Regions from separate parts of the Streptomyces sp. NBC_00273 genome, predicted to be linked through region 1. Evidence: riboswitches for the same ligand, from Rfam matches in the RefSeq annotation. Region 1 holds a riboswitch; each other region holds the start of a gene.
The links. A riboswitch is a leader RNA that binds a small molecule or an ion and turns the genes downstream of it on or off. The one in region 1 is predicted to bind guanidine.
Positions count from the first base shown of each region.

Region 2: it holds a riboswitch for guanidine, as region 1 does, so the genes downstream of both, OG386_RS27160 (DMT family transporter) here and OG386_RS07300 (Ohr family peroxiredoxin) in region 1, are expected to answer to the same signal.
Region 3: it holds a riboswitch for guanidine, as region 1 does, so the genes downstream of both, OG386_RS06835 (MBL fold metallo-hydrolase) here and OG386_RS07300 (Ohr family peroxiredoxin) in region 1, are expected to answer to the same signal.

Region 1 covers NZ_CP108067.1:1,699,353-1,708,498, forward strand. The annotation lists gene OG386_RS07280 (AAA family ATPase) at 1-582, shown strand, start outside; gene OG386_RS07285 (vWA domain-containing protein) at 598-1,782, shown strand; gene OG386_RS07290 (hypothetical protein) at 1,953-2,144, shown strand; gene OG386_RS07295 (hypothetical protein) at 2,166-2,381, opposite strand; guanidine-III (ykkC-III) riboswitch at 2,505-2,567, shown strand; gene OG386_RS07300 (Ohr family peroxiredoxin) at 2,642-3,127, shown strand; gene OG386_RS07305 (hypothetical protein) at 3,114-3,563, shown strand; gene OG386_RS07310 (peptidoglycan recognition protein family protein) at 3,583-4,377, opposite strand; gene OG386_RS07315 (nuclear transport factor 2 family protein) at 4,490-4,969, opposite strand; gene OG386_RS07320 (SDR family oxidoreductase) at 4,966-5,700, opposite strand; gene OG386_RS07325 (nuclease-related domain-containing DEAD/DEAH box helicase) at 6,022-8,082, opposite strand; gene OG386_RS07330 (hypothetical protein) at 8,174-9,146, opposite strand, start outside.
Region 2 covers NZ_CP108067.1:6,140,116-6,149,261, reverse strand. The annotation lists gene OG386_RS27175 (ABC transporter permease) at 1-427, opposite strand, end outside; gene OG386_RS27170 (ABC transporter permease) at 552-1,379, opposite strand; gene OG386_RS27165 (transglycosylase domain-containing protein) at 1,566-4,013, shown strand; gene OG386_RS27160 (DMT family transporter) at 4,041-4,361, opposite strand; guanidine-III (ykkC-III) riboswitch at 4,393-4,463, opposite strand; gene OG386_RS27155 (GroES family chaperonin) at 4,507-4,848, opposite strand; gene OG386_RS27150 (DUF3618 domain-containing protein) at 4,892-5,212, opposite strand; gene bcp (thioredoxin-dependent thiol peroxidase) at 5,317-5,784, shown strand; gene OG386_RS27140 (HNH endonuclease signature motif containing protein) at 5,919-6,563, shown strand; gene OG386_RS27135 (HNH endonuclease) at 6,560-7,081, shown strand; tRNA gene OG386_RS27130 (tRNA-Leu) at 7,129-7,201, shown strand; gene rdgB (RdgB/HAM1 family non-canonical purine NTP pyrophosphatase) at 7,256-7,870, opposite strand; gene OG386_RS27120 (hypothetical protein) at 7,887-8,267, opposite strand; gene rph (ribonuclease PH) at 8,373-9,098, opposite strand.
Region 3 covers NZ_CP108067.1:1,594,868-1,604,013, forward strand. The annotation lists gene OG386_RS06810 (GTP-binding protein) at 1-594, shown strand, start outside; gene OG386_RS06815 (cytochrome P450) at 591-1,997, shown strand; gene OG386_RS06820 (terpene synthase family protein) at 2,071-3,204, opposite strand; gene OG386_RS06825 (SAM-dependent methyltransferase) at 3,201-4,118, opposite strand; gene OG386_RS06830 (PP2C family protein-serine/threonine phosphatase) at 4,687-5,724, shown strand; gene OG386_RS06835 (MBL fold metallo-hydrolase) at 5,923-6,801, opposite strand; guanidine-III (ykkC-III) riboswitch at 6,813-6,880, opposite strand; gene OG386_RS06840 (SMI1/KNR4 family protein) at 6,977-7,540, opposite strand; gene OG386_RS06845 (SMI1/KNR4 family protein) at 7,759-8,301, shown strand; gene OG386_RS06850 (IS110 family transposase) at 8,458-9,146, opposite strand, start outside.

The DNA of each region.
Region 1 (9,146 bases):
GCCGTCGATCCCGCCAAGGCCTCCGGTTCGGTCGCCCGGGCCCGCGGCGCCGTCTCCGGCTTCCTCACCGCCCGTCCGGGCCTGGTCCACCACATGCCGGCCGAGGCCGCCGGACGGGGCCGCGGCTGGCCCTCCCCGCGTACCTGGGAGATGGCCCTGCGGCTGCTGGCCACGGGGTACGCGGCATCGACGGGCCGGGAAGCGCTGGCTGCCGCGCTCACCGGCGCCGTGGGCGAAGCCGCCGGGATCGAACTGCTCTCGTACCTCGAACACCTCGACCTGCCCGACCCGGACCGGGTGCTGGCCGACCCCGACGCCTTCGCCCTGCCCGAGCGCGGCGACCGGCAGCTGGCCTTCCTCATCGCCGTGGTCGCGGCCGTGCAGAGCGAGCTCACCCGTCCCCGGTGGGAGGCGGGCTGGGCGGTCCTCGCCAAGGCCGTGGACGCGGGCGTGCCCGACGTCGCGGCCCGCGCCGCCGCCGACCTCGCCGCGATGCGCGACCTCGACTGGCCGGTGCCCGCCGGCATCGACGCCTTCGCGCAACTGCTCCAGCTGTCCGGCTCGCTGCCGGGCGGCAACTGAGCCCGGTCCTGCGCCGTGCGCCCGGAGTTGGACCGCGCGAAGCTGCTGGCGGCCCGTTACAGGGCCGCCGAGACCCGTCCGTACCTCGCTTCCGCCCTGTACGCCCTGACCGTCGTCCCTTCGGCCGGGGTGCGCACCATGGGCGTCGACCGGCACTGGCGCTGCTACGTCTCGCCCGCCTTCGTCGAGGCGACCCCGGTGGCCCAGCTGGCCGGGGTGTGGATCCACGAGGTGGCGCACCTGCTGCGCGACCACCACGGCCGGGCGGAGCGGCTGCCCGCCGCCGACCAGCGCGACCACGTCCGGGTCAACATCGCCCAGGACTGCGAGATCAACGACGACCTGCTGGCCGACGGGCTGGCGCTGCCCGAGGGCCGGATGGAGCCCAGGCTCTACGGCCTGCCCACGGGCGGCCTGTTCGAGACGTACCTGCCGGCGATTCCCCCGACGCCCCACGGGCCGGACTGCGGCTCCGGTGCGCACGGCACCCCCGTGCCCTGGGAGCTGGGCGGGGACGGCGGCCCCGCCCGGGTCGGACCGGTGGAGGCCGAGGCCCTGCGCCGGCAGACCGCCGAGGCCGTACGGGCCCACCGGCGCACCCGGGGTCGGGTCCCCGAGGGCTGGGCCCGGTGGGCCGAGGAGGTCCTGGAGCCCTCCGTCGACTGGCGCCGGGCTCTGGCGGGAGCGGTCCGCGAGGCCGCCGCCTGGGCGGCCGGCGCGGTGGACTACACGTACCGCCGCCCCTCGCGCCGGACACCCGCGCTCGGCGGCCGGGTGGTGCTGCCCAGTCTGCGCAGGCCGCTGCCGCGGGTGGCCGTCGTCATCGACACCTCGGGATCGATGGGCCCGGACGAGCTCGCGGCCGCGCTCGCCGAAGTCACGGGCGTCCTGCGGGAGGTGGGCGTCGGCGGCAACCGGGTCGCCGTCCTCGCGTGCGACGCCGACGTGCACGCCGTGACCCGGGTGCGCAGTGCCGGCGAGGTGACCCTGGCCGGTGGCGGGGGGACGGACATGCGGGTCGGCATCGGCGCGGCCCTGGCCCTGCCCGACCGGCCGAACATCGTGGTCGTGCTGACCGACGGGTTCACGCCCTGGCCGGACGAGACGCCGTCCTGCCGGCTGATCGCCGCACTGGTCGGGAACGCACCGCCCCCGCCCCCGTCCTGGGTGGAAACCGTACGCGTCGACCTGGCCACGTGAGGGCGGCAGGTGCGGGCGATTCGCCAAGTGACCTGCTTCCGGCGGCCTTTGCCGACACGGCACCAACACGCCCCTCAATGACGCATCTTGTCACCCTCTGTGTTTAACGGCCCGCAATTCGGTAACAAGATGTAGTGACAGGCAGTCACCACTCGACGAAAGGCAGGACCATGAACCTCGTCAACGTGCTCATCCTCGTCGCGGTCCTCGCACTTGTCGGCCTTCTGATCGCAGCCCCCAGCGCCACCGTGCGGCGCAACCCGTTCCCGGGCCGGCGACAGCGGGCCGACCGCCGCCGCTCGGGCGCTCCCCGGTCGACCCAGGTACCCGGTCAGCGGGGCATCCAGCACCACGCGCCCTGACCCGGGCAGGGCAGCCGGCCGTCAGACGGCTTCGGTGGCGAAGAGCTCCAGGTGGGCGCAGTGCGGGCAGCGAAACGCCTCGATGCGCCGCCGGGGCTTTCCCAGCCGTTTGGCACCGCCGAACAGACCGCGTTCCAGCTCCCCGGCGATCCAGCGCGCGTACCCCCGGGCCCCCTCGCCGGCGTCCTCGACGAAACCCGGCTCCAGGCCGACGCCACCGCAGTACGTACATCTCATCGCGTCCACGGGCCGAGTGTAGGCAGCGGGGCCGGGGCGCCGGCGATCGGTCCGGCGCCGCGGCCCCGTGAGGAACTTCACCGCGAGGGACGTCCCCGACCGCGGCCCGCGTTGCTAGATTGTCCGGCGGCCGGTCCAAGGCCCCGGACGAGATGCGCCGTACCCGGTTACGCACGACGACGCGCGAGGTGCTGCACGAGCAGCGCCGTCCGCTGTCCGCACCCGGGCAGCGTCCTCGTCGAGCAAGATGGGCGTACGCCATGACCGTGCCACTCACCCGCAGCCTGTACCGGACGACCGCGCACGCCGCGGGGGGACGTACCGGATCCGTCCGCACGGACGACGGACGCCTGGACGTCCGCCTCGCCCCGCCGCGCAAGAAGGTGCCCGGCACCACCAACCCCGAGCAGCTGTTCGCGGCCGGTTTCGCCGCCTGCTTCACTTCCGCGCTCGCGGAGGTCGCCGCCGAGTTCGGGGCGGACGCCTCCACCGCACGCGTGGCCTGCGAGGTCCAGCTCGGCACCACGGACACGCCCGCCGGGTACGGCCTCGCGGTGACGCTCACCGTCGGCCTGCCCGGGTGGCGGGCCGTGGACCTCCAGCCCCTGCTGCACCGGGCGGACGCGGTCTGCCCGTACTCCCAGGCCGTGCGCGGCAACGTACCGCTGACGCTCCTGGCCCTGGACGAGCCCGCCGAGCCCGAGGCGGTCGAGTCCGTCGAGCCCGCCGCCGATGACCGCGCCTGAGTCCGGGCCGGGCGGGCACCTCCCGGACGGCCCCGGCGTTCCCGTGCCCGAGCACGGCGCCTGGCTGCGGCGCGGCATCAGCCGCGACGGCGGGCCCCTCGTCGAGGACCGCGAAGTGGTGTGGCTGCAGGCCGGGTCGTACTACGCCGACAGCCGGGGCTTCGCCGGCGAGACGTCCTTCGACGGCTCCCAGGTGCACTTCCACCACCTCACGGGCGAGCCCGGCGAAGACGCCGGCACCTTCCGGTGGGACGGTGCGAACCTCGTCGAACGGGGCACCAACCCGGACGGCAGCACCTTCCTGGAGATCTGGGCCCCACTGCCCGCTGCCGACGGCGCGTGCGGCTCCTGGTCGGGCCCGGACCACCACGTGGTGCGCGTCGGCCGCCACGTGGTGCACGTCGATTCCGGTGCCGGTACGTACTGGCGGCTGTAGCCGGGGCGGCGGGGAACCGTCAGTGCAGGAGACCCGCCGGGAGGTATTCCGCGTACTCCGAAGCCGGCCGACCGGTGGCCTGGCGGACCAGGTCCTCGATGGGGTCGACCGCCTCCTCCGACAGGGGCCTGCCGAGTCGGGCGGCGACGTCCTTGCGCAGGGTCGGGAGCATGGCGTAGAGGCGGTCGCCGGGGCAGGACGTGGCGTTGAAGTCGCGGTGGCCGTAGATCTCCGACGCGGGCAGGCCGTACTGGTCGCAGACGTGTGCGCACAGGTCGGCCAGGGCCGCGTACTGCGCCGCCGGCGGGTCCTGCGAGGTGTACGTGCCCTCGTTCTCGATGCCGATCGACACGGTGTTCTGGCCGACGCAGTGTGCCGCCCGCACCTGGCGGGTGCCGGTGCGCAGCTCGGCCAGGCTGTTGTGGCGCCCCTCCAGCACGAAGGCCCCGCGGCTGACGGTGAAGTGCTGACCCGTGTCGATCCAGCCCTGCGCGTCCATGTGGTACGTCTGGATGGCGCGGGCGAGGGCGAAGGCGCGCTGCTGCGAGTAGTCCGTCACGTTCGCAGTCGCCGTGTGGTGGACGATGATCCGCTCCGGGCCGTTAGCCAGGACGACGACGGGTTCGGACGCCGCCCGCGCACCCCAGGCGGCGCAGCCGATGATGTCCGGGCCGGCGGCGGAGTACGCCCGCCCCGCCGTGGCGAGCGGCAGTGCCGCGGCGGCGGTCAGGGCGAAGGCTCCCCTGAGGACCGACCGGCGGGTGTACGGGGCCGCGGCGCGCGCCGACGGCTGGTGCAGTGCGGAGGAGGTCATGCGGCGCCATTGAAGGGGACTCCCCCTCCACCGGCCGCGCAGACACACCGCGCAACCCCCGGACGTACCACCATCGGTGGCCCCACCGGGAGTCCTCGGCGTCCGACACGGCCTAGCCGAGGCCCTGGGGAGTCTCCTCCCCGTCGGTCCACCAGACGCCCAGTCTCTGGCGGACCAGGTACCAGCCGCCCTCGGGGCCCCGGCGGAAGTCCCAGTCGTACGGACCGCCCATGGAGTAGGGCGAAGAGCTCTGCCCGCTCCCCGTCACGGCGACGAACCACATGTACCCCACGCCCGTCGCCCGGTCCTCCTCCACCTGGAAGTCCATGTTCAGGATGTGGTGCTGCATGCTCGGGAAGTGCGCCTCCGCCTCCTCCACCTTCGCCCGGACCGCCTCCCTCCCGCGGATCTCTCCCCACGGCCCGAACTCCAGTACCGCGTCCTCGGCCCAGCACTCGATCCAGGTCCGCCAGTCCTTGCGGTCCAGCGCCCGCCAACCGCGGATCATGAGCCGCCGCAACGCTTCCTTGTCCTCCAGGACCCGCAGTCGGCGCAGCAGGTCCTCGTACGCCACTTCGGTCCCCGTGGTCACTGCGCGCTCGCAGCAGGGCGTACGACGATCTCGTTGACGTCGACCTCGGCCGGCTGGGCGACGGCATAGGCAACGGCTCCGGCGATGGCGGACGCCGGCAGCGCCACGGCGCGATAGGCCTTCATGGCCTCGCGCGCGGCAGGATCGGAGATCCCTTCGGCCAGCTCCGACTCGGTCACGCCCGGAGAGACCAGGGTGACCCGGACGGAGCCGTCCGACTCCTGGCGCAGCCCTTCGGACAGGGCGCGGACGGCGAACTTGGTGGCGCAGTAGACGGCCGCGGTGGGCGACACCTCGTACGCGCCGACGGAGGCGACGTTCACGAAGTGCCCGCCGCCCTGGGCGCGCATCACCGGCAGGGCGGCGGCGATCCCGTGCAGCACGCCCTTGACGTTCACGTCGATCGTCCGGTCCCACTCGTCGACCTTCAGCGCGGCCAGCGGCGAGAGCGGCATCACCCCGGCGTTGTTGACCATGACGTCCAATCGGCCGTAGTGCTCCCGGGCGGCGGCCACGAAGGCCTGCACGTCGGCGGCGTCAGTGACGTCCAGCCGCCGGAAGGCCGCCGTACCGCCTGCCTCGTTGATCTCCCGGCTGAGCGCAGCGAGCCGATCGCCGCGCCGCGCGCCCAGGAGCAACCGGTGGCCGTCGGCGGCCAGCCGCCGAGCCGTCGCCTCACCGATCCCGCTGCTGGCTCCGGTGATGGCCACCACCTTGGCTTCGTTCCTCATCCCTGATGCCTGCCCTACTCCTCGTTCGAAGCGGATGACCCCGCCCGACCGAGTCTGGACAAGCCGCAGTCGACCGACCAGGACGCACCGCACCCTGGCAGTACGCCTCCCCGCGCCCTAGGTCCTGCCGTCAAAGTGGCGTCGGCCGAGCCCGCGGCGTCCGGTGCCGTGCATGGCAAGACGGAGGGGCGCCCGTGTACTGGACGTACTCGGGTGCCCCGACAACGCGGCCAGGTGCGGTGCCGGGCGTCGCGGGCCCGACGGGACTTTGACGACAGGGCCTAGGCTGCGGCCCTCTTGCGCTACGTGGAGACGCTGCCGCTACGTGGTGACGCGGCCGAGCCAGAGCAGGTCGCGGGCCCGGGTCATCGCCACGAAGAGCCGGCTGCGGAGCAGTTCCTCGCGCTCCCGGGCCGTCTCCGACGTCTCCGTACCACCCGCCGTACCGCTCGCCGTGCCGGTCGGGGTCCCGTGCGCGAACACCGCGTCGTACTGGGGCAGGAGGACGTTCTTGAACTCCAGGCCCTTGGCCCTGCGGTAGGTGCCCAGCTTCACCGCGTCGACCGCGCGGCCGTCGTAGTGCTCCAACAGGCGGACCGCGATGCCCGCCTGGGTGAGCAGCCGCTGGTAGTGGCCGACGGCGCGCATGGAGGGGCACAGCAGGGCGGTGTCGGCCGGCGCGCCGGCGGGCAGGGAACGCAGGGCGTCCAGGAGTTCCCTGTCGTGGGCTTCCACCGTGGGCCTGGTGACGCGTACGACGTCCCCGTCGTGGTAGGTGAGGTCGACGTCGCGGCGGCCCGGGGTGCGCTCGCCGTCGAGGTCCTCGAAGGCGTCGTCGGCCACGACGGTGAGGGCCGCGTCCAGGATCTGCTTGCTGTTGCGGTAGTTGGTGCGCAGCACTTGGCCGCGGTCGCCGCGGATGTCGATGCCCGCGTCGCTGAGCCGGAAGCCTCCCGGGTACACGGTCTGCTGGCCGTCGCCGACGAGCAGCAGACCGTTCGGAGCGTCACCGACGAGTGCGTGCAGCAGGCGCACGCCGACGAGCGTGAGGTCCTGTACCTCGTCCACGACGACGGCCGCGTACGGGGGCCGCTCGCGCCGGCGGACCGCTTCGGCCAGGGCCAGGGAGAGGACGTCGTTGAAGTCGTGGACGCCGCGCTCGCAGCGCAGCGCTTCGTACGCCTCGTACAGCTCCCACATCGACTGCCGGTGCGCACGGTGCAGACGCGCCTTCCGCCGCCGCCTGGGGACGGTCACGTACTCCTCGAAGCGGGTGAGGCCCCGCCCCTTGATGACGTAGTCGATCTCTTCGCGCCAGTAGGCGGGGGCCGGGTCGAGCTCGGCCAGGCGGCTCCCGCGGCCGACGTTCTTCCAGGCCAGGCTGAAGGCGGTCTCGGCCTTGTCCTTGTGCAGCCGTACCGGTACGCCCCGCTCCTGTAGGAACTCCTGCGCCCAGGAGTGGAGGCTGCTGAAGTCCACCCGGTCGGCGACGGCCGGGGCCATGGCCTTGAGGAAGGTGCTCTGCACGCGGGGCAGGTTGTTGGCGAAGGTGACGTACAGGATGCGGCCGGTCGTCCGCCGGGCCAGGTGGGCCGCACGGTGCAGGGCGACGACCGTCTTGCCGGTACCCGCCGGTCCGCTGATGCGGGCCGGGCCCGCCCAGTTGCGGCGCACCAGCGCCACCTGATCGGGGTGGAGGAAGGTCATCCACTGCTCGATCGGCCCCTCCAGCGCCCCCTTCAAGGCCGCGTCGCGCAGCCCTTCCAGGTCGAACAGCCCGTCCGGGGAGCTCGGTCGGTGGCGCTCGGGCGCCGGCGGCGGCTGCAGGTGGACGGTCGACGCGGCGTAGCCCGGGAACACCCGCTCGAGGTGATCGGCGATCGCCCGTACCGACTCCGCGCGCAGCCGGTGCCGCTCGGAGAGCAGCACCGGGCCGATCTCGTGTTCGCCCAGGAGCCGTATCCGGCCGCGGCTCGCATCGACACGCTGACCGGCCAACACCATGAGCGGCTGGACCGCCACCGGTGACATGCCGAGGGACGCCACCGCGCTCTCGGCGGCCTTCGTGGCGGCGAGCAGCCCGGTCGCGTGTTCGTCGCCCGGCTCGCCGCCGGCGGTGACGTCGATGACGAAGACACCGCCGGGCCCCACCAGCAGCATGTCCGCGGCAGCGGTCCGCGTCCCGGACCACTGCCGGTCGACGAGCAACCGCCATCCGCGCGCGGTCAGTACCAACAGCTGGGCGAGGACGCGCTGTTCGCCCTCCCCGACCGCGCTCCACCGCAGGGCCTGCCGGCGGGCGGCCTCCCATTGTTCCCGGAGCAACCGCTCCTGCCGCCGCGCGTCCTGCGCCCGCTGCGATGCCGCCCCGCCTGCCCCCATACCAGCCCCCCTCGTACGCGGAGTGACGATCATAGGGCGGAACGCAACCGTGACGGCAGGGCGCGTACCGGGCCGTCCGGGCCCGGTCCTGCTAGTCCTGCCAGTAGAAGAGCAGGGTGTGGACGTCCAACGGGTCGCGGCTGCCGAAGTAGTACACCCCGAGGTCGGTGACCCGGAGGGAGCCGACGGCTTGGTCGATCCAGCGGAAGCCGGCGGATTCGAGGGCGCGGTGCACGTCCGGGTCGTCGTCGTGATCGGTGGCGAACCGGCCGAGCGTGCTGATGAACACCTTGCTGTCGCTCGGGCCGTAGCCGATCACGTGGTACGTACCGTCCCCCTGTCGGTTGTCCTCTCCGCAGGAGACCGGCGGCTTCGGTGCGAGGCCCGCGGCGGTGAGGGCGGCCACGGCCCGCCGCAGCTGCTCGGCCGTATCGGTGGCCGGCGGCGGCCGCGTGCACACGGCCTCGATCCGCCACCGCGGATCGGTCCGCTCCTCGGCCCACGGCCCGTACTCGTGGACGATCGCCGCGCGCAGTTCCTCGTCCAGGCCGGCCACCTCGACGCGGGGCCGTCCCAGCTCCTCGTACAGCCGCCGGGTCTCGGCGGTGTCATCGGTCAGCCGGTGCAGCGCGTACAGGGCCCACAGCTTCGCCTCCTCGGTCGGCGCCCCGGTGAGGTAGCCGCGCAGCCGTTCGGGGTCGGTCAGGAACTCCTGGGCGCGGTACGCGACCGCCCGGTCGGGGTCGGCGAGCGCATCGGTGACGTCCTCGCCGGCTCGGTGGCGCATGCGAACGCCGGTGGAGCGGTCCTCGGGCCGGGCCCCGTCGAGTTCGGCCAGCACCGCCCGGGCCCCGTGCCGGGCGGCCAGTGCGTCCAGCCCCGCCTCGCCGGCCTCCCGCCGGTGACGCCACGGACTGAAGGCGAGCGTCGCCAGGGCGCCCACCGCCGTCAGGTCGCCGAGCGCGCCGCGGGCCCCCAGGACCGCCTCGGCCATGCCGTACGCGCCCTCCTGCTGCCGGTCCTCGTGCCGCAGCCAGGGCAGCAGCTCGGGGCGGTCCGCGAGC
Region 2 (9,146 bases), 4.4 Mb from region 1:
CGACCGTCCAGTCCACGTCCAGGGTCCAGACCGCCCAGCCCATCACCCCGACGCCCTGCCCGATCCGGCCCAGCCGGCGCAGCGCGAACCGGTCCGCCGCGACCTGCGCCAGCACCGGGACCGGCCGCACCAGCATCGTGTCGAGCGAACCGTCTCGGATCCGGGCGCCGATCCGGTCGGTGTTCCCCAGCAGCAGGTCCGCCAGGCCCAGGGAGGCCGAGCAGGACCCGTACAGCAGGGCGATCTCGGGCAGCACGAAACCGCCGAGGGCGTCCACGTGGGAGAACATGATGTAGATCGCGACGAAGTCCAGGAGCGTGATCGCCGCCTGCCCGAAGGTCGTCAGGACGAAGGACGTCCGGTACGTCATCGTGGAGCGGATCCACATGCCCACGATCAGCCGGTAGCCGCGCAGCCCCTCCAGCATCGGGCCGCGCCGCCCCGTCCCGGCCGCCGCGGCATCGCGCGCCCCCTCCCGGCCCGGCTCCCGCTCCCGCGCCCGTGCCCGGTCGGGCGCGCGCGCCGGTACCGCCTCCAGCTCGGCCTCGGCCTCAGCCACCCTGGACCACCACCTTCCGCGTCGCGGCCGACTGCAACAGCCGCCCCGTGCCCAGCAGTACGAGCGCCCACCCGGCCTGGAAGCCCAGCGCCGCGGCCGCGCCCCCGGCCCCCGCGTGCTCGCCCAGCAGGACGTCCATCGGCACCTGCAGCATCGCCGCCCACGGCAGGATCCGCACCAACTCGCCGAACCCTCCCGGGAAGACGGTCAGCGGCAGCAGCATCCCGGAGAAGAAGATCGAGGCGACGGTGGCCATGACGTTGATCCCCGCCCCGTCCATCAGCCAGAAGGCCACCAAACCCACCATGTAGCGCAGCGCGAAGCTCACCACCAGTGCCAGCAGGACGGACACCAGGAACAGCAGCCACCGCACCGGATCGACGGGCAGCGCTAGCGGGAACGCGAGCGCCCCCGCCACCAGCGGCAGCACCCCGCGGCCCAGCAACTGGAAGCCCGCCCGGCCCAGATCGGCCGCGAGCCACCACAGCTGGAGGTCGGCGGGCCGGTAGAGGTCGACCGCGACGTCGCCCGTCCGGATCCGCTCCTGGAGCTCCTCCTGGAAGCCGCCGCCGATCAGGGCGGCTGCGGCGAGCAGCGATTGGCTCACCCAGACGAAGGTCAGCGCCTGCGCCTGGTCGTAGCCGCCGAGTCCGGGCCGCTCGTCCCACAGCGCGATGTACGTGTACGCGACGATGAACCCGAACACGGTGTTGGTGAACACCCCGGCTGCGGTCGCCGTCCCGTAGGTGGCGTAGCGCCTGAATCCGCCCGCCGCGACCGCCGGGTAGAGACCCGCCGCCCGAAGCGCTCCGTTCTGCACTCTCCGGCGCACCGTATCCCTCCGTTTCCCACGTCGTTCCTACGTCGGCCAAAGCGCGCGAGCTTAGTACGGAGGGGCGAGCCACGCGACCGATTTATGCCCGTCCGGGGCGGAATCAGTGGCCATCGGGTAGACAGCATGAGGTACAGAAGTGGATGTTTTGAACGGCGTCGAGGAGTCCTGGAGATGAGCGACCAGTCACCACCCCCGGGCTGGACCCCTCGTGACCCCGACACCCCGCCCGAGGTACCGCAGCCGCGGGCAGAACCGCCGACCCCGCAGCAGGCGCAGCAGGCACGGCAGGCACAGCAGCCTCCGCACCAGGGCGGCGGACCGGGGAAGAAGGCCCGGCGCAGGAGAACCGGCTGGCGCCGCTTCCTGCCCACCTGGCGCATGGTCCTCGGCGGCATCCTGTTCATCGCCCTGTTGATCGGCGGCGCCCTCGTGGCCGGCTACCTGCTGGTCGACATCCCGCCGGCCAACGCCGCCGCCACGGCGCAGTCCAACGTCTACCTCTACTCCGACGGCTCCCAGATCGCCCGCGACGGCGAGGTCAACCGCGTCAACGTGCCGCTGTCGCAGATCCCCCGGACCGTGCAGGAGGCCGTACTGGCCGCCGAGGACCGGGACTTCTACTCCGAACGGGCGGTCGACCCCAAGGCGATGCTCCGCGCCGCCTGGAACACCGCGACCGGCAAGGGCACCCAGTCCGGTTCGACCATCACCCAGCAGTACGTCAAGAACTACTACTTGGGCCAGGAACAGACGATCAAACGAAAGGTCAAAGAGTTCTTCATTGCGATCAAACTCGGTCGCGAGAAGTCGAAGAACTACATCCTCGAGGGCTACCTGAACACCAGCTACTTCGGCCGCAACGCCTACGGCATCCAGGCCGCCGCCCAGGCCTACTACGGCAAGGACGTGGGCAAACTCACCACCGCCGAGGGCGCCTACCTCGCCACCCTCCTCAACTCCCCCAGCGCCTTCGACGTCGTCTCCCACCCCCAGAGCCGCCCCCGCGCCCTCGCCCGCTGGAACTACGTACTCGACGGCATGGTCAAGAAGGGATGGCTGACCCCCGCCGAACGCGCGGCGACGCAGTTCCCCGAACCGGGCAAGGTCCGCGCGGCCGCCGGGCTCTCCGGCCAGCGCGGCTACCTCGTCGAAGCGATCAAGGACTACATCGTCGACAACGAGATCCTCGACGACAAGACCCTCGCCGAAGGCGGCTACCGCATCACCACCACCCTCGACAAACGCCGCCAGAGCGCCCTCGTCGGCGCCGTCAACGACCAGATGGTCAGCAAGCTCGAACCCGACAAGCGCAAGGCCGACCGGCTGGTCCGGGCCGGCGGGGTCTCCATCGACCCGGCCACCGGCAAGGTCCTCGCCATGTACGGCGGCATCGACTACACCAAGCAGTACGTGAACAACGCGACCCGCCACGACTACCAGGTCGCCTCCACCTTCAAGCCCTTCGTCTTCGCCGCCGCCGTCGAGAACGACTCCCGCACCCAGGACGGCCGCCGGATCACCCCGAACACGATCTACAACGGCGACAACAAACGCCCGGTCGTCGGCGGCCGCATCCGCTTCGCCCCCGAGAACGAGGGCCAGGTCTCCTACGGGAACATCAGCGTCAACACCGCCACCGACCTCTCCGTCAACGCCGTGTACGCACAGATGGCGGTCGACGTCGGCACCGCCAAGGTCAAGAAGACCGCCATCGACCTCGGGATCCCCGAGAACACCCCCAACTTCGTACCCGGCCCGGCCATGGCCCTCGGCACCCTGCAGGCCAGCGTCCTGGACATGACCCAGGCCTACGCCACCCTCGCCGACCACGGCCGACGCACCCCCTACACCTTCCTGGAAAGGATCACCAAAGGCGGCGCCACCATCGGCCTCCCCCAGCGCGCCCCCACCCAGGCCATCAGCCGCGAAGCCGCCGACACCACCACGTCCATGCTGGTCAGCGTCGTGGACAACGGCACCGGCACGGCCGCCCTCGCCGCCGGCCACCCGGCCGCGGGCAAGACCGGCACCGGCGAACTCGACCGCTCGGCCTGGTTCGCGGCCTACACCCCGGACCTGGTCACCGTGATCTCCATGATGGGCCAGGACCCGGACACCGGAACCCTGGAATCCCTCTACGGCGCCCTCGGCGAGGCCCGCATCGGCGGCGGCGGCTACCCCGCCCGGATCTGGGCCGCGTACACCAAGACCGCCCTGGAAGGCACCGACCCCGTCGACTTCGACCTGGAACTCCAGCCCGGCGCCGCCCCGCCCCCGCCGCCACCCAGCCCGGAATCCAACCCGCCGCAGGAGACCCCCGGCGAACCCTCGCCCAGCGCCCCCGAGCGCCCCACCCGACCCTCGCCGTCGAACCCGACGGGCGGCCGCAACCAGGGCGGCCAGAACAACGGGGGCCAGAACCAGGGCGGCCAGGACAACGGCGGCCCGGCGAACGGAGGCCAGGACAACGGCGGCCAAGACAACGGCGGCACCACCCAGGGCGGCGGCGACCAGGGCGGCACCACCCAGGGCACGCAAGGCAGCACCCAGGGCAGTGCGCAGGGCAGCGACGGAGGCCCCGCAGAAGGCCTGCGCCCGCCGTCGGCGTTCCTGGAATAGGAGGGAGGTCCAGCGGAGGGGGGGCGGTCAGTGACCGGAGGTCGCCTTCAGCCCCACCACGGCGACCAGCAGCAGACAGATGAAGAAGATCCGGGCGGCGGTCACGGGCTCACCCAGCACCGCCATGCCGAGCACGGCCGCGCCGGCGGCGCCGATGCCCACCCACACCCCGTACGCCGTACCGATGGGCAGGGTCTTCGCGGCGTACGACAGCAGCACCATGCTCGCGACGATCCCGGCACCCGTGAACACACTCGGCCACAGCCGGGTGAAACCTTCGGTGAACTTCATGCCGATCGACCAGCCGACTTCGAGCAGACCGGCGACGAGAAGCAGAACCCATGCCATGACGGCACCTCCGAGACGACGAACGGTACGGGGTGCGTCGTCTTGTCGTACCCGGTACGGCGCGTCTCGTCGGGGTTCTCCCCCACCGTAGCAAAAGGCCGCGAAAAGGGCCGGTGACCTGGGCCACCAGCCCTCGTTCAGCGCCTCAGAGGTACAGCCCCGTGGAGTCGTCCGACCCCTCCAGCCGCTCCGCGGCCACGGCGTGCAGGTCCCGCTCGCGCATCAGCACGTACGTCGCACCGCGCACCTCGACCTCGGCACGGTCCTCGGGGTCGTACAGCACCCGGTCACCGGGCTCGACCGTCCGGACGTTCTGCCCGACCGCGACCACCTCGGCCCAGGCCAGCCGCTTGCCCACCGCGGCCGTCGCAGGAATCAGGATGCCGCCGCCCGAGCGCCGCTCGCCCTCCGGCAGATCGGACTTCACGAGCACGCGGTCGTGCAGCATGCGAATGGGCAGCTTGTCGTGGGTGGTGTTCTCGCTCACGCCCCGAACCTACCTGCCCGCGCCCGTCCCGTACCGCTCAGGGTCATCCGCGCTTGCGGCGCGCCGACACCACGAACAGACCGACCAGGCTCACCGCGACCAGCGCGACGGGCACGATCCGGTCGACGCGCGGAGCCCCGTCGTCGTGGCGCAGACCGTCCCGCAGATCCGTCACGAGCCGGTTCACCGCGGCGAAGGCCCGCCCGGCGGTCTGGTCGACGGACGAGGCGACCCGTGCCTTCGCGTCCCCGATGATCGTCTTCGGGTGCATGCGCACGCCGATCTCGTCGAGCGTCTCGGCGAGCTGCTCACGGCGGCGGACGATATCCGCCTCGATCTGTGCGGGGGTCCTGGCTTCCGGCACCGCGCTGCCTCCGTCGTCGTGGTCGTGTGGGGCGTAGTCCGCCATGAACAGTCTGTCAGCTTAGTCTCATGGCATACCGATCCCCTCCCGAGGAGAGTGTCACGATGAGCGAGCGACTCCAGCCGGGCGACACCGCCCCCGCCTTCACCCTGCCCGATGCGGACGGCAACGAGGTCTCGCTCGCCGACCACAAGGGCCGCAAGGTGATCGTCTACTTCTACCCGTCCGCGCTGACCCCGGGCTGCACGAAGCAGGCCTGCGACTTCACGGACAACCTGGCCTTCCTGACGGGACACGGCTACGACGTCATCGGCGTGTCCCCGGACAAGCCGGAGAAGCTGGCGAAGTTCCGCGAGAAGGAGGACCTGAAGGTCACCCTGGTCAGCGACCCGGAGAAGGAGACGCTGACGGCGTACGGCGCGTACGGCGAGAAGAAGCTGTACGGCAAGACGGTCACCGGGGTCATCCGCTCCACGGTGGTCGTCGACGAGGAGGGCAAGGTCGAGCACGCCTTCTACAACGTCAAGGCCACGGGCCACGTAGCCAAGATCATCAAAGACCTGGGCCTCTGACCCCCGCCCCGACTTCCGAACGGGCCCGCACCACCCGGTGCGGGCCGTTCCGTTTATCGGACGTAACCCCCCGCATTCCGGTCCGTTAATCCGTACGAGGCCACGAACGCGCGGCCGGAACGGAGGGGGCCGGGATGCCGATCAGCCCGTACACGAAGGAACGCCTGGCGGAGGCGGCGCGCACGTCGCGCACGCTGTCCGAGGCACTGGAGAAGCTGGGGGTCGACCCGAAGGGCGGCTCGCGGCGCTATCTGCACGACCGCATGCGGAAGCTGGGCGTGGACACGTCACACTTCGAGCGGCCGGCCGCCGTCAAGTGGACGAAGGAAATCCTGGCGGCGGCGGTCGCGGACTCGACGAACATGTGCCAGGTTCTGCGGCATCTCGGCCTGGAGGTCGTGGGTGGCCACCACACGCACATCAGCAGGAGGGTCAAGGCGTTCGACATAGACACCTCCCATTTCCAGCTGCCCTCTCCTGCCGGACGTCCCAAGACCCGGCGCAGCCCGGAGAGCCTTCTGGTCAAGCAGCACGGACCGGACGCCCGGCGCATGCAGAGCGAGCACCTGAAACGGGCACTGGCCGCGCTGGGAGTGCCTGAGGCGTGCCGGATGTGCGGCACGCCGCCGACCTGGCGGGGCCATCCGCTACCGCTGGAAGTGGACCACGTGGACGGCGACTGGCGGAACAACCTGCCCGAGAACCTGCGGCTGCTCTGCCCCAACTGCCACTCGACCACAGATACCTACCGCGGTCGCGCGAAGGGGCGCCGCCGATGAGCAGCGGAGAAGAACGCCGCACGCGCGAACGCCGGTACCACGGGCGCCGCGACACGCCGGACGGAGAGGCGCTACGTGAGGCGGTCTCGGCGTCGCACTCGCTGGCGGAGGTCCTCCGGCGCCTGGGCCACGCCCGGTCCGGGACCCATCGCAAGGCGTTGAAGCAGCGGATAGCCGAGGAGGGCCTATCCACATCCCACTTCCTCGGGCAAGCACATCAGCGTGGCAAACCGGGGACCGTGCCGATGAAGCCCGCGTCGGACATCCTGATCAAGCATGACGGCAAGCGGCGGACACGCACACACCTGCTGCGGCGGGCGCTTCGCGAGGTGGGGGTTCCGGAGCTCTGCGACACGTGCGGAACGCCGCCCGAGTGGGGCGGGCGATCCATGACGTTGGAGATCGACCACGTGAACGGCGACTGGAGCGACGACCGCCAGGAGAATCTGCGCCTGCTGTGCCCCAACTGCCACGCGATCACCAACACCTGGTGCCGGGGAGGTGTGCGCGGCCACTGAATCCGCTCCCGTACATGGCCTGACGCGCAGTACAGTGTGTCTGGCGCGCGCCCGTACGCCAACGGCTGAGCGGTGGCCTTTAGGTGGCCATGTATGTCGGTTCGAATCCGACCGGGCGTACCCAGTGCAACGAGGCCTGGCCTCCCGAGTCCCGGGAAGCCAGGCCTCGTTGCGTCAGCCCAGGAGGGCGCGGACGAAGGGGACCAGGGCGCGGAAGGCCTGGCCGCGGTGGGAGATGGCGTTCTTCTCCGCCGGGGTCAGTTCCGCGCACGTGCGGGTGTCGCCCTGCGGCTGGAGGATCGGGTCGTAGCCGAAGCCGCCGGTGCCGGACGGGGTGTGGCGGAGGGTGCCGAGGAGGCGGCCCTCGACGACGCGTTCCGTGCCGTCCGGGAGGGCCAGGGCCGCCGCGCACGCGAAGTGGGCCCCGCGGTTCTCGTCGGCGATGTCGCCGAGCTGGGCCAGCAGCAGGTCCAGGTTGGCCTTGTCGTCGCCGTGGGTGCCGGCCCAGCGGGCCGAGAAGATGCCGGGGGCGCCGTGCAGGACGTCCACGCAGAGGCCGGAGTCGTCGGCGACCGCCGGCAGGCCGGTGGCGCGGGCCAGGGCGTGGGCCTTGAGGAGGGCGTTCTCGGCGAAGGTGACGCCGGTTTCCTTGACGTCCGGGATCTCGGGGTACGCGTCCGCGCCGACCAGCTCGTGCGGCAGGCCGGCGTCGGACAGGATCGCGCGGAGTTCGGAGACTTTGCCCGCGTTGCGGGTGGCCAGGATGAGGCGGCTGGGCGTCGAGGTCATGCCCCCATTATCCGGGCTATCCGGGGGTGCAGACCTTGGAGAGCTCGCTCGCGGCGTCCGCGATCGGCTTGATGTCCGGGGCGGTGTTGCCGCTCTCGATCGAGGCGCGGACGTTCTTGACGGCCGTGTTCATCGAGTCGATGGCCTTGCCCAGGTCGGCGTTGTCCGTCTGGTCGCCGATCTTCTTCAGGTTCGACTCGATCTGGTTGAGCGCGTTCTGGGCGTCCTGGGGGCTGTTGCCCGCCTGGGAGACGGCTTGCTGGAGGTCGTTCGCGCCGTCCGTGATGGCCACGGCCGTGTTCGCACAGTCCATCGCCGTGGAGATCGCGTCGCAGGCGGACAGGGCCGGGACGGTGAGTACGGCGGCCACGGCTACGGCCGCTATGCGGAGCTTCATGCGGTTCTCCCCCTGAGGGCTTGGACGCTACGAGGACGGGCGCACGGCTTCGAGACCGTGCGCCCGTATCTTCCTGGACGCCGGGACGGGCCCGGCGGTTGCCGCTTACAGCTCGAGCGCGCCCCGCTGGATGGCTTCCAGGTCCGCGCAGCCGCCGGCGGCGAGGTCGAGGAGGGCGTTCAGTTCCTTGCGGTCGAAGGGCTCGCCCTCGGCGGTGCCCTGGACCTCGACGAAGCGGCCGTCGCCGGTGCAGACCACGTTCATGTCGGTCTCGGCGCGCACGTCCTCCTCGTAGCAGAGGTCGAGGAGCGGGACGCCGTCGACGATGCCGACGCTGACGGCGGCGACGGTGCCGGTGAGCGGCTTGCGGCCGGCCTTGATGAACTTCTTCTTCTGGCCCCAGGCGACGGCGTCGGCCAGGGCGACGTAGGCGCCGGTGATGGCGGCGGTGCGGGTGCCGCCGTCGGCCTGGAGGACGTCGCAGTCCAGGACGATGGTGTTCTCGCCGAGGGCCTTGTAGTCGATGACGGCGCGCAGGGAGCGGCCGATCAGGCGGGAGATCTCGTGGGTGCGGCCGCCGATCTTGCCGCGGACGGATTCGCGGTCGCCGCGGGTGTTGGTGGAGCGGGGCAGCATCGAGTACTCGGAGGTGACCCAGCCTTCGCCGCTGCCCTTGCGCCAGCGCGGGACGCCTTCGGTGAAGGAGGCGGTGCAGAAGACCTTGGTGTCTCCGAAGGAGACGAGGACGGAGCCCTCGGCGTGCTTGCTCCATCCGCGTTCGATGGTGACCGGGCGGAGCTGTTCGGGCGTACGGCCGTCAATGCGAGACATGGCTCCGAGCCTAGTCCCTGCCCGCCCGGGCCCGTGCCGCTGTGCGAA
Region 3 (9,146 bases), 100 kb from region 1:
GCCGGGCCGCTCGAGGCGGACATACTCCCGCAGACGGCAGCGGCCGCCGTGAAGGTCGTCGTCGTCGGCGGATTCGGCGTGGGCAAGACGACGATGGTCGGTGCGGTCAGCGAGATCAGGCCGCTGACGACCGAGGAGACGATGACCAGGGCCGGCGTCGGCGTCGACGACACCTGGGGCGTGGACCACAAGGTCACCACGACCGTCGCCATGGACTTCGGCCGCATCAGCATCAACGACGAGCTCGTGCTGTACCTGTTCGGAACTCCCGGCCAGGAGCGCTTCTGGTTCCTGTGGCGCGGGCTCTTCGAGGGCGCGCTCGGAGCGGTCGTACTCCTGGACACCCGTCGGCTGGAGATCAGCTTCGACGTCATCGGACGGCTGGAGGAGCGGGGCGTCCCCTTCGTCGTGGCCGTCAACTCCTTCCCCGGCGCGCCCGAGCATCCGCTGGAGGAGCTGCGCCAGGCCCTCGACCTGCCCCCCGCGGTCCCGATCCTCGTCTGCGACGCCCGACGGCGGGACTCGTCCCGCGATGTCCTGCTGACCCTCATGCGCTACCTGCACGCCCAGGCAGCCACCCAGGAGGCAATGTGAACACCGGCCCCACCAGCCCCACTCCACCGCCCGAGTGCCCCGCCCACGCGGCGGCGGCGACCGCCGGCGGCCTGTACCGGCTCCACGGCGCGGAGGCCCAGGCCGATCCCCTCGCGCTGTACGAGAAACTGCGCGCCGAACACGGTTCCGTGGCACCCGTCTTGGTGAGCGGGGACCTCCCGGCCTGGCTGGTCCTCGGTCACCGGGAGAACCTGGACGTGGCGCGCACGTCCTCGCGCTTCGCCCGCGACCCGCGCGGGTGGCGCGACATGAAAGAGGGCCGGGTGCCGGCCGACACCCCGCTCGGCCCCATGGTCTCCTGGGTGCCGGTGTGCAACTTCACCGACGGCCCCGTTCACGAGCGGCTGCGCTCGGCCGTGGTGGAGTCCTTGGAGCGCTTCGACAAGCGCGGCATCCGCCGCTACGTGACGCGCTTCGCCAACCAGCTCGTCGACCAGATCGCGGGCGAGGGGTACGCCGACCTGGTGCCCGCCTTCTCCGACCAGCTTCCGATGCTGGTCATGACCCAGCTCATCGGGGCACCCGACGAACACGGACCCCTGCTGGTCAACGCGGCGCGCGACATGCTCCAGGGGACCGAGACGGCCCTCCAGAGCGACCGCTACGTCACCTCCACGCTGGAACAGCTGGTCGTGGAGCGCAAGGCCAGGCCCGTGCGCGACCTCGCCTCCTGGCTGATCGAGCACCCCGCGAACCTGAGCGACACCGAGGTGCTGATGCACCTGCGCGTCGTGCTGATCGCGGCCTACGAGACCACGGCGAACCTGATCGCCAACACGCTGCGGACCGTACTGACCGACCCGCGCTTCCGGGCCAGCCTCTCCGGGGGCCACATGACGCTGCCCGACGCCCTGGAGCAAGTCCTGTGGGACGACCCGCCGATCAACACCATCATCGGGCGCTGGGCCACCGGTGACACGCTGCTCGGCGGCCGGCAGGTGAAGGCCGGCGACATGATCCTCCTCGGGCTGGCCGCGGGCAACGCGGACCCGCAGATCCGGCCGGACCCCGCGGCCTCGGTCCATGGCAACCGTTCCCACCTGGCCTTCAGCAGCGGGCCGCACGAGTGTCCGGGGCAGGACATCGGCCGCGCCATCGCGGACACCGGCATCGAGGTCCTCCTGGACCGGTTGCCCGACCTCCAGTTGGCGGTCGACGCGAGCGAGCTGCAATGGCGCGGCACCCTCATGTCGCGCCACCTGTTGTCCCTGCCGGTACGGTTCGCCCCGCGCCCCGTGGCGAACGCGCAGCCCGACGCCGAACAGCCGGCGGGGCACCCGGTCCACGCGGTCGTCCCGCCGCAACCGGCCGTAGCGCCCGCGGTCGCGGGTCGCCGTCACCGCTCCGTCAGCTGGTGGCGACGGCTGCTCGGCCTCGGCTGACAGCTGGTAGCTGACGGCTTCCAGTCTCCGGGCCGAGGGCCCCGACCGCACCGGCCGGGGCCCTCGCCACCCCTCAGTCGTGTACCCGCTGCCACCAGGAAGCGAGGGCCGGCACATCCGGCGGCTCGGTTCCGGCAAGGCTGGGGGCTTCGGCGAACCGGGTGGCGAACCGGGCATCCGGCAGCGGTAGTTCGTGCCGGTTGCGCGGGCTCGCGTACCGGGGTGCCCGGCTCTGCCAGGTGATGGAGCCGGCCACGTAGTGGCCCAACGCCGCCAGGTGCCGTCGCAGTTCCGCATTCGCGCCGGACTCCGCCCGCGCCCGCAGCGTCATGAAGAGGACCATCACCCGGTCACGCAGGGCCACTGCGAGCGGCACGGCCTCGGCGGGCGAGCAGTCCTCTTGGTGGGCGAGGACATTGACCAGATTCACCTCCCTCGGCTGCAGGTGGTCGTCCTTGTCGTAGGAGAACAGGTCGTTGTCCGCGCTGACGACGAATCCCGCCGCATCCATCAGTACCGTCAGAGTGCGGGAACAGAGCACCTCTGGCGGCAGCCGGTCCCCGCGTGCGACGTCGGACCAGGTCAGCGAGAAGCGCGTCCCGTTCGCCAGCGGACCCATGGCGACGAAGTCGTTCAGCTCCGGCATGGTCCCGGCCTCGGCCCGGGCGGCCCGCCAGGCCGCTCCGAGCAGCCAGTCGCGCGTCCCCTCGACGAACCTGCGCAGCTCGTAGGGCGTGAGCATCGCATGGGTGCGGCGCACCAGGTCCAGCAGCGCACGGGTCATCGGCCCGTCGGGCAGGACCGAGGCGCCCGGGTCCTCGATGGTGCGCAGCAGACGTACGCCGTGTTCGACGACGGCACCCGTGCCCACCTCGTCGGAACCCGAATCCTGCCAGTCGTCGACGGCGTTGGCCCAGTAGTTCCACTGGGCGAACAGCAGGAGGGCGTCCACGTTCCCGTCGGGGACGATGCGGCAGGAGAAGTCGGCGCTGTGGGTGGCGAGACCCCATGCGCGCTCGACCGGATCGGGGTAGACGCCGAAGGCGTCCAGCCACTCGACCGCCCGTGCCTCCACCTGCTTCGCCTCGGGGTGGACGAGGTCGCGTTCCAGGGGGCAGTAGAAGGACGGCAGGCGCGTGCCGAGGAGCGAGGGGCGGGGTGCGGGTGCGGGTGCCGGTACCGGTGCCGGTGCCGGTGACGCCGTCATCGGCGGCTCCGGAGCCGGAAGCGCAGCAGCCGCGTCTGCACCGCGTGGTCCCGCCAGAGCCGGAAGAACCTGCTGTGCGCGAGCGTCGACTGTTCGAGCCGTTCGCCGGTCCATGCGCCGGGCTCGGCGCCCGCGCCCGCGCGGAGCCGGTCGAGTTCGGCGGTGTTCCACGCCATGGACTGCACCCAGAACTCCGCCACCGAATCCGTCACGTCCTCCTCGTGCACGAGTTCAAAACCGGCCGCCTCGGCAGCGGCGAGGTACTCCCCTCTCAGTCCCAATCGCGTTCTGTAGTAGCCGTCGATGAACTCGCGCCAGGTGGAGCGGCCCACGAAGTGTTCCTGGATCCCGAACCATCCGCCGGGCTCCAGCGCCTTGGCGACGACCTGGAAGAGTCGGGTCCGGTCGGTGTAGCCGCTGCTCTCGTTGGCGTAGACGGCGTCGTACGCGCAGCTCTCGTCCAGGTCGTGCACGTCCGCCAGTACGGGCTTCACCCGCTCCCCGACCCCTGCGTGCCGTGCGAAGTGCCGGACGAACGGGATGTGTTCCGCCGCGACGGTGAGACTGGTGACCGATGCTCCGTGCTCCTGCGCCCAGTACAGCGACGTCCCGCCCAGGCCGCAGCCGATGTCCAGCAGGCGCCGGGGAGACGTCTCGTACGCGCCCCACGACCGAGCCGCGTGCTCGACGATCCGCTCCTGAGCGTCGAACAGGCGCTGCTTCAGCACGTGCTGGGGGACGGTGCTGTCCGGCGGACCGTCCGGGTAGAGCCCCACGTGGAAGTGGACACGGGGGCCCGGACCGTACTTGTGCAGGATCTCTTGCGTCTTGTGGTTGTAGTAGAGACGTATGGGATCGTCCGCACCCGGGTCCCGGTCGCTGACCGAGGACGATAAGAGGGGGGTGAAGCGCATCGGATGTCCGCCCTTTCGTGGGGTAGGGCTGCCTCCGGGACACGCTGTCACCGCACTCACCGCGTCCCGTCCGGCACACTGTTGAAGCACGGATCATCGTGGCACTTCGGGTCCCCCACGTCAGCCCACTGGAGTAACAGGGGGCAGCGTCCGTCCCGCCGTGAGCGGGCGGACCGGCAACGGTCGTCGTCCGATCGGTCCGGGGGCGAACCGACGTTCGGACGACCGTGCCCCACCTACCGGACCGACCGGTCGGACGGTGCGGCCGACGTAGGCGGCGAACCGGTCGAGCGCGGGGGCGTCCGCGGGAGCCGCCCTCTACGGCGTCCAGGTGGCCGACAGCGTCCTGACCGGTGGCGGTGGTGGTGGCGAGGTCGCAGCCGTGCAGGACGGCCTCCAGCTCGGCCTGCCAGGGCGGGAACACCCCATTGCGGACAGAATCTGTCCGCAAGCGGAGATCGCGACCCCGGCCGCCAGAGCGCTATGACCCGATTACGTAGATATCCTGTGAAGTGTGATCGAGTCTGGACGGCCGCGGCTACGCAGGCGCCCCGGCCCGGGACGACTTGTGCGGCTGTCGCCGGTCATCCTGACCGTCGTCATCGCCAGCCTGGCGTACAACACTCCGCCGGAAATGGCCTTCAGCCGTCTCCTGCCCGCGGCGCCGGCCCTTGCCGCCGCCATGTGGCCGGTGCTGCCCACCGTCCTGCTCGGGACGGTCTGTCTCATCCTGATGATCGGCCTCAGCTTCGTCTTCCCGGATCTGGGGACGTGGTGGACGGCCGCGGGGATCATCGCGGTCACCGTGGCCGCCGCGTACGGGAGCCATGTCCGGCTCCAACGGGAGCGCACCCTCTTCCAGGTACGGCTCGTCGCCGACGCGGCGCAGCAGGTGGTGCTCAGCCCCCTGCCGCGCCGCTTCGGCGGCATCGAGATCGAGTCGCTGTACCTCGCGGCCGCGGCCGAGGCCCGCATCGGCGGGGACTTCTACGAGGTGGTCGACACGCCGTTCGGGGTCAGGCTGCTCATCGGCGACGTCCGGGGCAAGGGCCTGCCGGCGGTGGGGGCAGCCGCGGCGATCGTGAACGCCTTCCGGGAGGCTGCGTACGGCGAGATCGACATGGTCGACGTCGCACGCCGCATGGACGCCAGCAGCACCCGTTACAACGGCGCGTTCCCCCCCGAGGGGCCCCTGGAGCGCTTCGCCACCGCCCTCCTCGTCCAGATCCCCCACGGGGGTAGACGCATCGACATCCTCAACTGCGGACACCCTCCGCCCCTGCTCCTCAACCAGGGGAAGGTCCTCACGCTCGAGTCCACCACCCCCTCTCCCCTGCTCAGCCTCGCGGAGCTGATCGGCGACCACTACAGCGTCGACACGTTCGACTTCGCCCCCGACGACCTCCTGCTCCTCTATACCGACGGGATCGCCGAGGCCCGCGCCCGCGACGGCGAGTTCTTCCCGTTGGCGGCCTGGATGCGTCGGCAGCCCCCCACACCGCCCGACGAACTGCTCACGGCCCTTCACCGCGACCTCCTCCGCCACAGCAAGGGACGCCTCGACGACGACATCGCCGCCCTCGCCGTACGTCTGTGCGAGCCGTGAGCCCGTCGCGTACCGCCGGGGCGCCCCGGTTCAGCACCGAACCCGCCGTCGCCGGGAGCCGGCACCCGACCCTCGCCGCCCCGCCCGTTCTTGCCGACCGTGCTCCGTCGGCCACTCTTCGTGTGCGCCGCGGCAACGTGCGGCGCGGTCTGATCCGCGAATGCGCTGGTGGGGAACCAGCTGGCTACTCGGCGTGGCTCAGTCGTCCGGGCAGATGACGAAGAGGGGGAAGGCGAGTCGGCGGGGCTGGTCGCCCATCTCGTCGAGTGCGGCGCGGATCTCGTGCAGGTGGCCGGTCGTCATCTGCAGTGGGGGTTCGTGGGGCTGGTAGGTGGTGCGGACCGGGTACTCCACGCCCGGTTCGGTGGTCATCTCGATGTGGCAACCCATGACGTGGGTGACCGGTCTGCGTTCGCAGAACTCGATCAGGCGGTCGATGGTCCGGGAGAAGGCGTACCGGTCCTGGACGTAGAGGCGGCCCGGATAGACCGTGTCGCCGGTGAGCAGGAACCCGGTCCACGCGTCGTAGAACGTGACGGCTGCCTCGTGGTGCCCGGGGGTGGCCAGGCACTCGAGCGTGCGGCCTCCCAGATCGACCCTCGCCACGGCCGCGGGGTTCTCGTCGAATCCGAAGTACTTCCAGGCCGTGGCGAGTTCCGCTGCGACCACCGTGGTGTCGGGGCGGTCGGCGAACTGACCGTCGCCCGCGATGTGGTCGCCGTGGGCGTGTGTGTGCAGCACCAGCAGGTGGTACTCCGGGCGGGGGTGGCGGGCGAGCCAGTCGTCGACGAGCTGGTCCACCACCACGCGCAGGGGGAAGAACGCACGTGACGCAGTGGCCCCGGTATCGATCAGCACCGCCCGGTCGTTGCCGAACAGCAGGAACAGGAACGGCGCTTCGTAGTGGATCGCCATGTTCTGCCGCAGGATGACCGTGTGCTCGTCGTACGCGTGGACCTGGATGTCCGGGTCAGTGTTGTGCTTGGACGATGGTGAGCCGTGGATCCAGCGGACGTCCAACTCGCGGGGCCCGGAAGCCGGGCCGTCGAAATCGATAGGGGATGTGTCTGCAGCCATGACGCCTCCTGAGTGCGTCGTCTTAGCAGGCCGGGTACGGCGCACATCTCGTCCGGGGCGGGCACCTGTGAGCCTCCGCCGCGACGCTACCACGACGTTGATCCACGGCCCTGCTGCCCGGCGCCCGGTCCGGTGCCCTGCGGCGAACCGACGTGTCGAGAGCATCCCGTCGGTGTCAGTGGCTGGGCATGCCGAAGACTTGGCCGGCCGTCTCGAACCAGTGCTCCGTCGGCTTCGGCACCTCGCTGAGGTGGCCGAAGTATTCCGTTTCCGCCGTTCCCGTGAGCACCGCCAGGAGGAAGGCCGAGCACCCCATGTCGTGGTCCTCCCACAGGGGGCCGCGCCCCTCGTTGTAGAGCACGGTCCACTCATCGGGCTGCTGGCCGGGCCTCACCAGCCAGTACAGGAAGGCCCCCGTGCCTTCCTCGAACGCCCACGGCAGGACCAGGGCCCCCGCTTCCAGCAGGCCGGCGGGCTTCGCCTCGATCTCCCATAGGTTGGCCAAGATCTCGTCCCGTTCCGTCTTCTGCGCGTGCAGGTCGCAGTCGTTGTGGGCGGAGTGGGGGACGAGCAGCCAGACCGTGTCGTCGAAGAGGCCGTCGCCGTACGTCTCGACGAGCCGCTTGTAGTCGGTGGGCAGAGCCACACCCAGGGCGCGCTCGGCCTGCGCCCAGTCCACCGCGGGCGGCGGATCGGCGGGCGGCGGGCAGAGGCGGACGAGGGCATCGAGGGCGATCATGGAACCGACGCTACTGGAACCCCTAGCCGATGCCCGTGGGCGGGTCGCCAGGACGGGCAACGCCTTCGGCCGGGCGCCTTCTTGCCGGGGGCGGGCGGACCGGGATCATCCGGCAGGATCCGGAGGAGGCGGCTCAGCGGAGCCCGTCGCATACGACGTCACCGCTGTCCTCAACCTGCCGGAGGGACGGCGGAACCCGAGCTGGAGGAACAACGGCCGTGCACCCTGCCATCGCCCACCTCACCCGCGCGATCCCACCGACGGATGCCCCTCGGGCCCACGACTGGGCGCGCGTCGAAGAGGAGCTCGGAACGATCCTACCGAGCGACTACAAGCAGCTCGTCGACCTCTACGGCGGTGGCCTCTTCGACGACGCCATCTGGGTACTGGAGCCGGACTGCCCCAACAAGTACTACGACCTGGCGTCGGAGAACCACATCCGCGCCGCAGCCCAGCAGGGGCTCTGGACGGGCGGGGAGCCCAAGCCCTCCGAACTCGACGGGACGGGATCCCGCGCCATCGCCTGGGCCGTGACCGAGAACGGTGACTGTCTTCACTGGCTGGCCCGCCCCGACCAGGAACCCGACCGGTGGACCGTGGCGGTCAAGGAGGGACGCGGCCGGGAATGGGAATTCCACGCCCGGTCGTGTGCCGAGTTCTTGCGGTCCGTGCTCCTCACCGGCGACGCGGAGTCCGACGTGTTCTACGACTTCCCGACGGAAGGACCGCACGGGTTCGCTTCCAGCTCCAGTTTCGTCTGAGTTGATGCGTCCCACGTACGGCGGGCTCGGTCCACGGGGTGAGGCTCGCACGCCGCACCGGTCCGGGCCACTGGGATGCGTCCCGCCGGAAGCCCGCTTCGTTGGCTTCGGGGCGCGGCCTGGCTGCAACTGAGGCGCTGAAGCTCCTATTGGCTGTCAAGCAGTGGTGAGCCAGTCGCGGTAGGCGTTGGCGAGGTTGTCGTCGCGGCGGGTGCCGCGTTCGATGCATGAGATGACCGATGGCCAGACGCCGAAGTGGTGGGCGACGGCGGTGAGGGTGATGTTCTTGGCCTGGCGTGTGGGCCGCAGGTCCGCGACCTCGGGGACGGCGACCGTCGTGGTGAGGTAGCGGAACACTTCCCGGGCGATGGCCCGTTTGAGGAGGCGGATGATCTCCTTCTTGGTCCGGCCGGCCGCGGTCTGGCGGGCCACGTAGTCGCGGGTGCGCTGGTCGCTGGCCATGCGGACGAGGGCTATCCGGTAGAGGGCCGCGTTGGCGGCGCGATCGCCGCCTCGGGAGAGGCGGTGACGGTTGGTCTTCCCGCTGGAGGCAGGAACGGGGGCGACCCCGCACAGGGCCGCGAAGGAAGCTTCGGTGCGGAGACGGTCGGAGTTGCCGCCTGCGGTGATCAGGAGCTGGGCCGCGGTGTCGGGGCCGACGCCGTAGGCGCCCCGCAGGCCCGGATTGTGTTCGGTGACCACACTGTCGAGTGTTGCTGTGAGCTCGTCGTGTTCAGCGGTCAGGGCCTGGACGCGTCGGGCGAGGCTCTTCAAAGCGCTCAGCACGGCGGTGTGGACGGCGTCTGTCGTTGCCGTGAGCCGCAGTCGTGCCAGGGCATCCATGA